DNA from 2 places in the Actinomadura sp. ATCC 39365 genome. Region 2 is predicted to be linked to the other one. Evidence: predicted binding sites of a transcription regulator. Region 2 holds the regulator's gene; the other holds the start of a gene.
What was found. The regulator HrcA, encoded in region 2, represses chaperone genes, less so after heat shock. The targets are predictions, from matches to a motif close to TTGGCACTCTCNNNNNGAGAGTGCCAA.
Positions count from the first base shown of each region.

Region 1: the regulator HrcA is predicted to act here: its motif matches at 2,650-2,676, upstream of groES (co-chaperone GroES).

Region 1 covers NZ_CP184335.1:11,153,981-11,158,360, forward strand. The annotation lists gene ACNF49_RS53245 (AAA family ATPase) at 1-130, shown strand, start outside; gene groL (chaperonin GroEL) at 560-2,179, opposite strand; gene groES (co-chaperone GroES) at 2,249-2,560, opposite strand; gene ACNF49_RS53260 (NAD-dependent epimerase/dehydratase family protein) at 2,735-3,589, opposite strand; gene ACNF49_RS53265 (MarR family winged helix-turn-helix transcriptional regulator) at 3,694-4,191, shown strand; gene ACNF49_RS53270 (class I SAM-dependent methyltransferase) at 4,273-4,380, shown strand, end outside.
Region 2 covers NZ_CP184335.1:9,721,849-9,726,228, reverse strand. The annotation lists gene ACNF49_RS46540 (DUF3097 domain-containing protein) at 1-216, opposite strand, end outside; gene ACNF49_RS46535 (DUF456 domain-containing protein) at 234-1,061, opposite strand; gene hrcA (heat-inducible transcriptional repressor HrcA) at 1,218-2,231, shown strand; gene dnaJ (molecular chaperone DnaJ) at 2,243-3,385, shown strand; gene ACNF49_RS46520 (16S rRNA (uracil(1498)-N(3))-methyltransferase) at 3,395-4,120, shown strand; gene ACNF49_RS46515 (hypothetical protein) at 4,139-4,380, opposite strand, start outside.

The sequences.
Region 1 (4,380 bases), 1.4 Mb from region 2:
AGCCGTCCTGCGTGCTCTGGCCGACGTCGAGCCGCTGCTCAGGGCCACCTCCACGCTCGAGATCGACGCTTCTGCGCCGATCGACAAGGTCGTCCAGCAGCTTGAGGAACTCGCGCAAACGACGCCGTGACCGAAGGTTGCGGAGACAGGCGCACTCCGACCTCGCCGCTTCGAGGTTCGGGCGCAGGCCGCCAGGAGCTCCGTGAGGCGCTCAGCCGGGTGTCCCGGTCCAGCGTCTTGCGAGGCCGGACGGGCAGCTCTGCGGCGACGGCGTCTAGTTACTCGCGGGTGGGGACCGAGTCGGCGCCCTCAGGGAACTACTGCACGGCAGGCCGTCGGTGCTCTCGTTGCAACCTCGCTGCCATGGGCCGTCGGTCGCAGAAGGAGACCGAGACGTCGGCGGCAGGGGGAAGACGCCGTGGGAGCCCAGTTCTGATCCCTGGTCCCAGGCAAGAGATCGCAGCAGACGCGGCAGAGACGTGACGGTCTGGCTGAAAGCCGACGGCCCGCGCCGGAGGGAACCGGTGCGGGCCGTACGGGCGCGGGGGAAACAGGCGGGTCAGTGGCCGTGACCGTGGCCGTGGCCCTGGCCGGCGGCCGGAGCCTCCTCCTCGGGCTTGTCCACCACGAGCGCCTCGGTCGTCAGGAGCATGCCCGCGATCGAAGCCGCGTTCTGCACCGCGGACCGGGTCACCTTGACGGGGTCGATGACACCCTGGGCGATCAGGTCGACGTACTCGCCGGTGGCGGCGTTGAGGCCCTGGCCGGCGGGCAGCTCGGCGACCTTGTGGGTCACCACGTAGCCCTCCAGGCCGGCGTTCTCGGCGATCCAGCGGGCCGGCTCGACCAGCGCGCGGCGCACGACGCCGACACCGGTGGCCTCGTCGCCGGTCAGGCCGAGGTCGTCGAGCTCCTTGCCCACGTGGATGAGGGCCGAGCCACCGCCGGAGACGATGCCCTCCTCGATCGCGGCGCGGGTCGCGGAGATCGCGTCCTCGAGGCGGTGCTTCTTCTCCTTCAGCTCCACCTCGGTGGCGGCGCCGACGCGCAGCACGCACACACCGCCGGCGAGCTTGGCCAGACGCTCCTGCAGCTTCTCGCGGTCCCAGTCGGAGTCGGACTGCTCGATGGCAATCTTGATCTCCTTGACGCGGTCCTCGATCGCCTGCTGGTCGCCGGCGCCGTCGACGATGGTCGTGGCGTCCTTGGTGACGACGACGCGGCGGGCGGTGCCGAGCACCTCGAGGCCGACGTGCTCCAGCTTGAGGCCGACCTCTTCGCTGACGACCTGGCCGCCGGTGAGGATCGCCATGTCCTGGAGCATCGCCTTGCGGCGGTCACCGAAGCCCGGGGCCTTGACGGCCACGGAGGTGAAGGTGCCGCGGATCTTGTTGGTGACCAGGACGGCCAGGGCCTCGCCCTCGACGTCCTCGGCGACCACGAGCAGCGGCTTCTTGGTCTGGGCGACCTTCTCCAGCAGCGGCAGGAAGTCGGCGATGGAGGAGATCTTGCCCTGGGTGAGCAGGATGTACGCGTCCTCCAGGACGGACTCCATGCGCTCGGGGTCGGTCACCATGTAGGCCGACAGGTAGCCCTTGTCGAACTGCATGCCCTCGGTGAACTCGAGCTCCATGCCCATGGCGTTGGACTCTTCGACGGTGAGGACACCGTCCTTGCCCACCTTGTCGAACGCCTCGGCGATCAGCTCGCCGATCTTGGCGTCCTGGGCGGAGATGGTGGCGACGTTGGCGATCTCCTTCTTGTCGCCCACCTCGCGCGCGCTGGCCAGCAGCCGGTCGCTGATCTCCTTGGCGGCCTTGTCGATGCCACGCTTGAGCGACAGCGGCGAGGCGCCGGCGGCCACGTTGCGCAGGCCCTCGCGGACCATCGCCTGGGCCAGCACGGTGGCGGTGGTGGTGCCGTCGCCCGCGATGTCGTTGGTCTTGGTGGCTACTTCCTTGGCGAGCTGGGCGCCGAGGTTCTCGTAGCGCTCCTCCAGCTCGATCTCACGAGCGATGGTCACACCGTCGTTCGTGATCGTCGGCGCACCGAACTTCTTGTCGATGACGACGTTACGGCCACGCGGGCCGAGGGTTACCTTCACGGCGTCCGCGAGGGCGTTGACACCGCGCTCAAGCGCGCGACGGGCGTCCTCGTCGAACTGCAGGATCTTCGCCATGCTGAAAGTCCTCTCCTGGCGTCGAAAGCCCCGGGCCCTCAAGAGCGCCCGGGGCTCGACACAACCGGCTTACTTCTCGATGATCGCGAGAACGTCGCGGGCGGAGAGCACCAGGTACTCCTCGCCGCCGTACTTGACCTCGGTGCCGCCGTACTTGCTGTAGAGGACGACGTCGCCCTCGGAGACGTCGAGCGGAATACGCTTGTCGCCGTCCTCATCCCAGTTGCCGGGGCCCACCGCGAGGACCTTGCCCTCCTGCGGCTTCTCCTTGGCGGTGTCCGGGATGACCAGACCGGAAGCGGTGGTCTGCTCTGCCTCAAGCGGCTGAACCACGATGCGGTCGCCGAGCGGCTTAACGGGAACCTTGGTGGCGGTCGTCACGATCGGACCTCCCCTTCAGATTTGAATGATCTAGAAGAGGCGACCAGCGGGGCCTGCCGTCGCGGGTGTCAGACCTGCCTCGTCGCACGTTGGCACTCTCAAGGTGAGAGTGCCAACAGGAAACATATGCAAGAGGGCCTTGACAGTCAACACGAACGCGTCTGCTCAGAGCGATCAGACGTAGGAGCCCTCGGTCAGATCGGCGACGACACCGGGCCGGGAGGGGTTCCAACCGAGCTCGGCGCGCGTGCGTGTCGCGCTGATGCGCTGGCCGAGCGCCAGCGCCTCGGCGAAGCCCGCTCCCAGCACCTGGGCCGCCTCGGCCAGCGGCCAGGGCTCGGCCTGCGGCTTGACGCCCGCGGACCGGGCCGCCGCCTCGGCCACCTCGGCGACCGGCACGGCCTCCTCGCTGATGCCGTGGTAGACGCGGGCGCCGCCCTTCTCCAGGACGGCCACGACGAGCTCGGCCAGGTCGTCGACGTGCACGAACGTCCAGGTGTGCGGCTCGCCGCCGGCGGTGACGTACACGCCGGCGCCGCGCTCGGCGGCCTGCGCGCGCATCAGGGCGGGGATGCCGCCGCCGCGCCCGTGGACGACGCCGGGCCGGATCACCGAGCCGCCGCCGTCGATGACCAGCTGCTCGATCTCGTGCCGGTACGCCACGAGCGGAATCGGGTCGGCCGGGCTGTCCTCGTGCCCGTCGGCGGTGGCGCCCAGCACCCACACGCCGCTGGTGAAGACCACCTTCCGGCCCGACGCGGCGAGCACGCCGATCGCGGCGAGGTCGGCCTCCTTGTCGCCGCCGAGCTGGGCGGCGACCACGATCGCGTCGATGTCCGGGGTGATCGCGGCGGCCAGCCCCGCGACGTCGGCCAGGTCTCCGTGACGCTCGTCGGCCACGCGCGGCACGCGCCGGGACCCGTCGGCGGCCGGCCGCACCAGGACGGCCACCTCGTGCCCCTGCTCGGCCAGCCGCTCGACCACCGCGCCGCCGATGTACCCCGTCGCGCCCAGCACCAGCACCTTCATGATGATCCTACCTCGAAAATTTCTACGTTGAACATTTCGACGTTGAGGACAGTACCGCACGATCCCAAACATTTCAACGTCGAAGCTTTGGTAGGGTGAGCCTCGTGGATGACGCGGTGGACGTGATTCTCGGACAGTGGGCGCGGACACGGCCCGACGTCGACGTGTCCCCGATGGGTGTGATCGGCCGGGTCTCGCGCGCCTCGCGCCTGCTGGAGCGCGGCGTCAAGGACTTCCTGGCCGAGCACGGGCTGGAGGCGTGGGAGTTCGACATGCTGGCCACGCTGCTGCGCAGCGGCGCCGATGCCACCATGTGCATGAAGGACCTGTCAACGTCGGCCATGGTCAGCCCTGGAGCGCTCACCAACCGGATGGACCACCTGGTCCGGCGCGGCCTGGTCCACCGCTGGCCGGCGCCGCACAACCGGCGCATGACGCTGGTCGCCCTCACCGACGAGGGCAGGAGGGTCGCCGACGAGATGCTCGTCCTGCACGCCGCCAACGAGGAGCGGCTGCTCGCCGGGCTGTCCGAGGGCGAGCGCGAGGCCCTGGCCGGGCTGCTGCGCAGCCTGCTGGTGTCCCTGGGCGACACTTCCCTGTGAGCGATCCCGAGTCGTGAGCGGCCCCGAGTTGTGAGCGGCCCCGAGTTGTGAGCGATCCTGAGTTGTGAGCGGAGTGCGTACATGGATCTCGACGCCTTCGGCGAGCTGCTGACCCCGCGCGGGCAGCGGGCGCTCGCCGAGGCCGCGGAGCTGGCCGGGACCGATCCGGTCGCGGCGGCGACCAGGCTG
Region 2 (4,380 bases):
GCCCTCCAGCAGGAACGCGGCCGGCGCCAGCGGGAACAGGCGGCGTTTGCCGAACCGGTCCTCAAGGGTGACGGCCTCCTTGTCACAGGCCACCACGGCGCCGCAGAAGCCGCTGTCGGCGTCCTCCACGACCAGGTCGAGTTCGGCGGGTACCTTCGGGATCTTGCCCTTGCCCGGCCGCCGCCAATTGCCCGCCAGCACATCACCCTCGTACACACGGGGACCGTAGCAAATCACCCGCTGACCGCAAGGCGCTTACGCGCGCCGCTGCGCCGTACGAGGATGACGACGGTGCCGATGATGCCGATGAGCAGGCCGGCGCCGGGGAACAGGAACAGGGCCGCGACCCCGCCGAACATGCCGCCCGCCGCGGAGAGCAGGTCACGGCCCACGCCGAAGCGGGCCGACGACTCCTCCTGCGTGGCGCAGGTCAGCTGGTAGTCGCCCTTGGCGGGGGCGTTGACGGCGAGGATCTGCTGCCAGGTGGTCCCGCCGGCGCTGAGCGTCTGGGTGCCGGAGACCTTGACCAGCCTGGCCTGGGCCGGGCCGCCGGAGATCTCGCACTGGTAGTTGACCCGCGTGTCGGTGGCGATGTAGACGGCCGGGCGCTTGGCGGGGTCGATCGCGACCTTCACGCTTTCGCCCGCCGCGAACGTGGTCGTCGGGGCCGTGTCCGTGACGCTGCTCAGCACGCCGCCGGCGAACACGACCACGCCCACGACGCCCAGCACGACGGCGACGGCCCACACGACGGCGATCCACCACAGGCGCGGCTTGATCGCCTTGCCGTCGATCCTGGCCGGGAACTGCGGCTGCCGGCCGTACTGGTTGTGGGCGCCGTACTGGTCGGGCTGGGCGTACTGGTCAGGCTGGGCGTATTGGTTCTGCTGGCCGTACCCGGGCGGGGGGCCGTACTGGGCGGGCGGCTGTTGTTGCTGGTAGGGCGGCTGGCCGTACTGCTGGGGCTGGTACGGCTGCTGACCGTACTGGTTCGGCTGACCGTAGTAGGGACCCTGCCCCTGGGGCGGTCCGTACTGCGGGGGCTGGGAATTGTCGGTCATGCGGCAAGTGTGAGGCCTGTCGCTTGTAAGTCGCTAGCAACAGGATGGGACCTGGTGTTATCGCACCTTGTGGGCGAGAGCCGTACACTTGGCACTCGGGAACACGGAGTGCTAGACCTGTCGTTTCCCTGTTAGGCAGAGGCAGGAGGTGAGCACGTGCTCGACGATCGGAAGCTTGCGGTGCTCCGCGCCATTGTCGAAGACTACGTGTCCACCAACGAACCGGTGGGCTCCAAGGCGCTGGCGGAGCGCCACAACCTCAAGGTCTCCCCGGCAACGGTCAGGAACGACATGGCCGCTCTGGAGGAGGAGGGCTACATCACCCAGCCGCACACCAGCGCGGGCCGCGTGCCGACGGACAAGGGCTACCGCCTGTTCGTCGACCGGCTCTCGCAGGTCAAGCCCCTGTCGGGGGCCGAGCGGCGGGCGATCGAGACCTTCCTCGCCGGCGCGGTCGACCTCGACGACGTGGTCTTCCGCACCGTGCGGCTGCTCGCGCAGCTCACCAGGCAGGTCGCGGTCGTGCAGTACCCGACGCTGACCCGTTCCACGGTCAGGCACGTCGAGCTGGTCCCGCTCAACGACCGGCGGGTCATGCTCGTGCTGATCACCAACACCGGGCGCGTCGAGCAGCGCGTGATCGAGCTGCCCGAGGTGGTGGAGGACGACCGCATCGCCCATCTGCGCGCGGTGCTCAACTCCTGCCTCGACGGCTGCGGGCTGGGCAACGTCCCCGAGCTGGTCGCCGACCTGCCCGAGCGGCTGCCCGCCGAGGATCGGCCCGCCGTGGCCACGATCCTGTCGGTGCTGCTCGAAACCCTCGTCGAACGCCATGACGAGAAGATCGTGTTCGCCGGCGCGGCCAATCTCGCGGGCGCCGACTTCGCCACCGGCCTGCGCGACGTGCTGGAGGCGCTGGAGGAGCAGGTCGTGCTCATGCGGTTGCTCGGCGAGACTTCCACAGACACCCCGTCCGCGCTCACCGTGCGCATCGGCTCGGAAAACCCCTACCTTCGCGGCACGTCCATCGTCGCAACCGGATACGGTTCTGGCGACAACCAACTGGCCCGGCTCGGCGTGCTGGGGCCCACGAGGATGGACTACCCCGTGACGATGGGCGCCGTACGCGCGGTGGCACGCTACGTCAGCCAGATCCTGGCTGCATCTTAAGAGGTCGATAAGTGGCAAACAGCGACTACTACGCCACCCTCGGGGTGCGCCGTGACGCCAGTCAGGACGAGATCAAGAAGGCCTACCGCCGCCTCGCCCGCGAGCTGCACCCCGACGTGAACCCCGATCCTGAGACCCAGGAGCGGTTCAAGGAGATCACGCAGGCCTACGAGGTGCTGTCCGACCCGAACAAGCGCCAGATGTACGACCTGGGCGGCGACCCCTTCGGCGGCGGCGCGGGTGCGGGCGCGGGCGCCGGTGGCTTCGGCGCGGGTTTCCCCTTCAGCGACATCATGGACGCCTTCTTCGGCACCGCGGGCGGCACCCGCGGGCCGCGCTCGCGCGCCAGGAGGGGCCGCAACGCCACCATCAGGGTCGAGCTCGACCTGCGCGAGACGGCGTTCGGCACCACCCGCGAGCTGGTCGTGGACACCGCCGTGCTGTGCGAGGTGTGCCACGGCGCCGGCGCGGCCCCCGGCACCCACCCCGACACCTGTGACATGTGCAGCGGGCGCGGCGAGATCTCCCAGGTCACCCGCTCGTTCCTGGGCCAGGTCATGACCTCGCGGCCGTGCCCCCAGTGCGGCGGCTTCGGCAGCATCATCCGCCACCCCTGCCAGGAGTGCTCGGGCGACGGCCGGGTGCGCACCCGCCGTACGATCAAGGTCCGCATCCCCGCGGGCGTCGAGGACGGCACCCACATCCAGCTCGCCGGCGAGGGCGAGGTCGGCCCCGGCGGCGGCCCGCCCGGAGACCTCTTCCTGGAGATCGTCGAGCGCGCGCACGAGATCTTCGAGCGGCGCGGCGACGACCTCCACTGCACGGTCCAGATCCCGATGACGGCCGCCGCGCTCGGCACGATCCTCGCCGTCGAGACGCTCGACGGCTCCGAGGAGATCGACGTGCGCCCCGGCACCCAGTCCGGCCAGGTCATCACCATGTACGGGCGCGGCGTGCAGCGGCTCAACGAGTCCGGCAGGGGCGACCTGCTCATCCACGTCAACGTCGAGACCCCGATGCGGCTCGACCAGACGCAGGAGGACCTGCTGCGCGAGCTGTCGAGGTTGCGTGGAGAGGAGCGGCCGCCGGGCAAGTTCGCCCCGGGCCAGCAGGGTTTTTTCTCCCGCCTGCGTGACGCCTTCAACGGCAGGTGACGATCACCCGTGACCGTCCCCGTGTTCCTCGCCGAGGACCTCGACGGCGCCGAGCTGACGCTCGACGGGCCTGAGGGGCGGCACGCGGCCTCCGTGCGGCGCCTGCGCGCCGGCGAGCGGGTCGACCTGACCAACGGCGCGGGCGACGTCGCCGAGTGCGTGGTGCGCGAGGTGTTCAAGGACGGCCTCGCGCTCGACGTGCTCGCCCGCTACACCGTCGAGCCGCCCGCGCGGCGGCTGGTGGTCGTCCAGGGGCTGCCCAAGGGCGACAGAGGCGAGCTGGCCGTCGAGATGATGACCGAGGTGGGGGTCGACGTGATCGTCCCCTGGGCCGCCTCGCGCAGCATCACGCAGTGGAAGGGCGACAAGATCGCCAAGGCGCTGGGCCGGTGGCGTTCCACGGCCCGCGAGGCCGGCAAGCAGGCACGCCGGTTCCACCTGCCCGAGGTGGCCGAGCTCGCCTCCACCGCCCAGGTCGAGGGGCTGCTGGCCGACGCGGCGCTGGGGCTCGTGCTGCACGAGGAGGCCGCCGAGCCGCTGTCGAAGGTGGCGCTGCCGCCCGGCGGCGACATCGTCGTCGTCGTGGGGCCCGAGGGCGGCGTCTCTGCGGAGGAGCTGCGCAGGTTCGCCGCGGCCGAGGCGGTGCCCGTGCTGCTCGGGCCCACCGTGCTGCGCACCTCCACGGCGGGGGTGGCGGCGGCGGCCGTGCTGCTCGCGCGTACCGGGCGCTGGTAGGCCCGGCTCAGGGCGCTCTCACGGCGTCGTGTGCGGCACGTCCACCAGCGGGCTGCTCAGGTCGCTCGGGCCGGTGGGCATGTCGTCCGGCGGGCACTCCTCGGAGGGGCACGACGTCGGCGCGTCGGTCGTCTCCGTCGGGGTCGGCGTGGGGGTCGGCGTGATCTCGGGGCACTCCTGGTCGCCGGTGGGCTCGCCGCTCGGGCAGGGCGTCGAGGACGGCGTCGGCGACGGCGTGGGCTGCCTGGTCGACCTGGCCG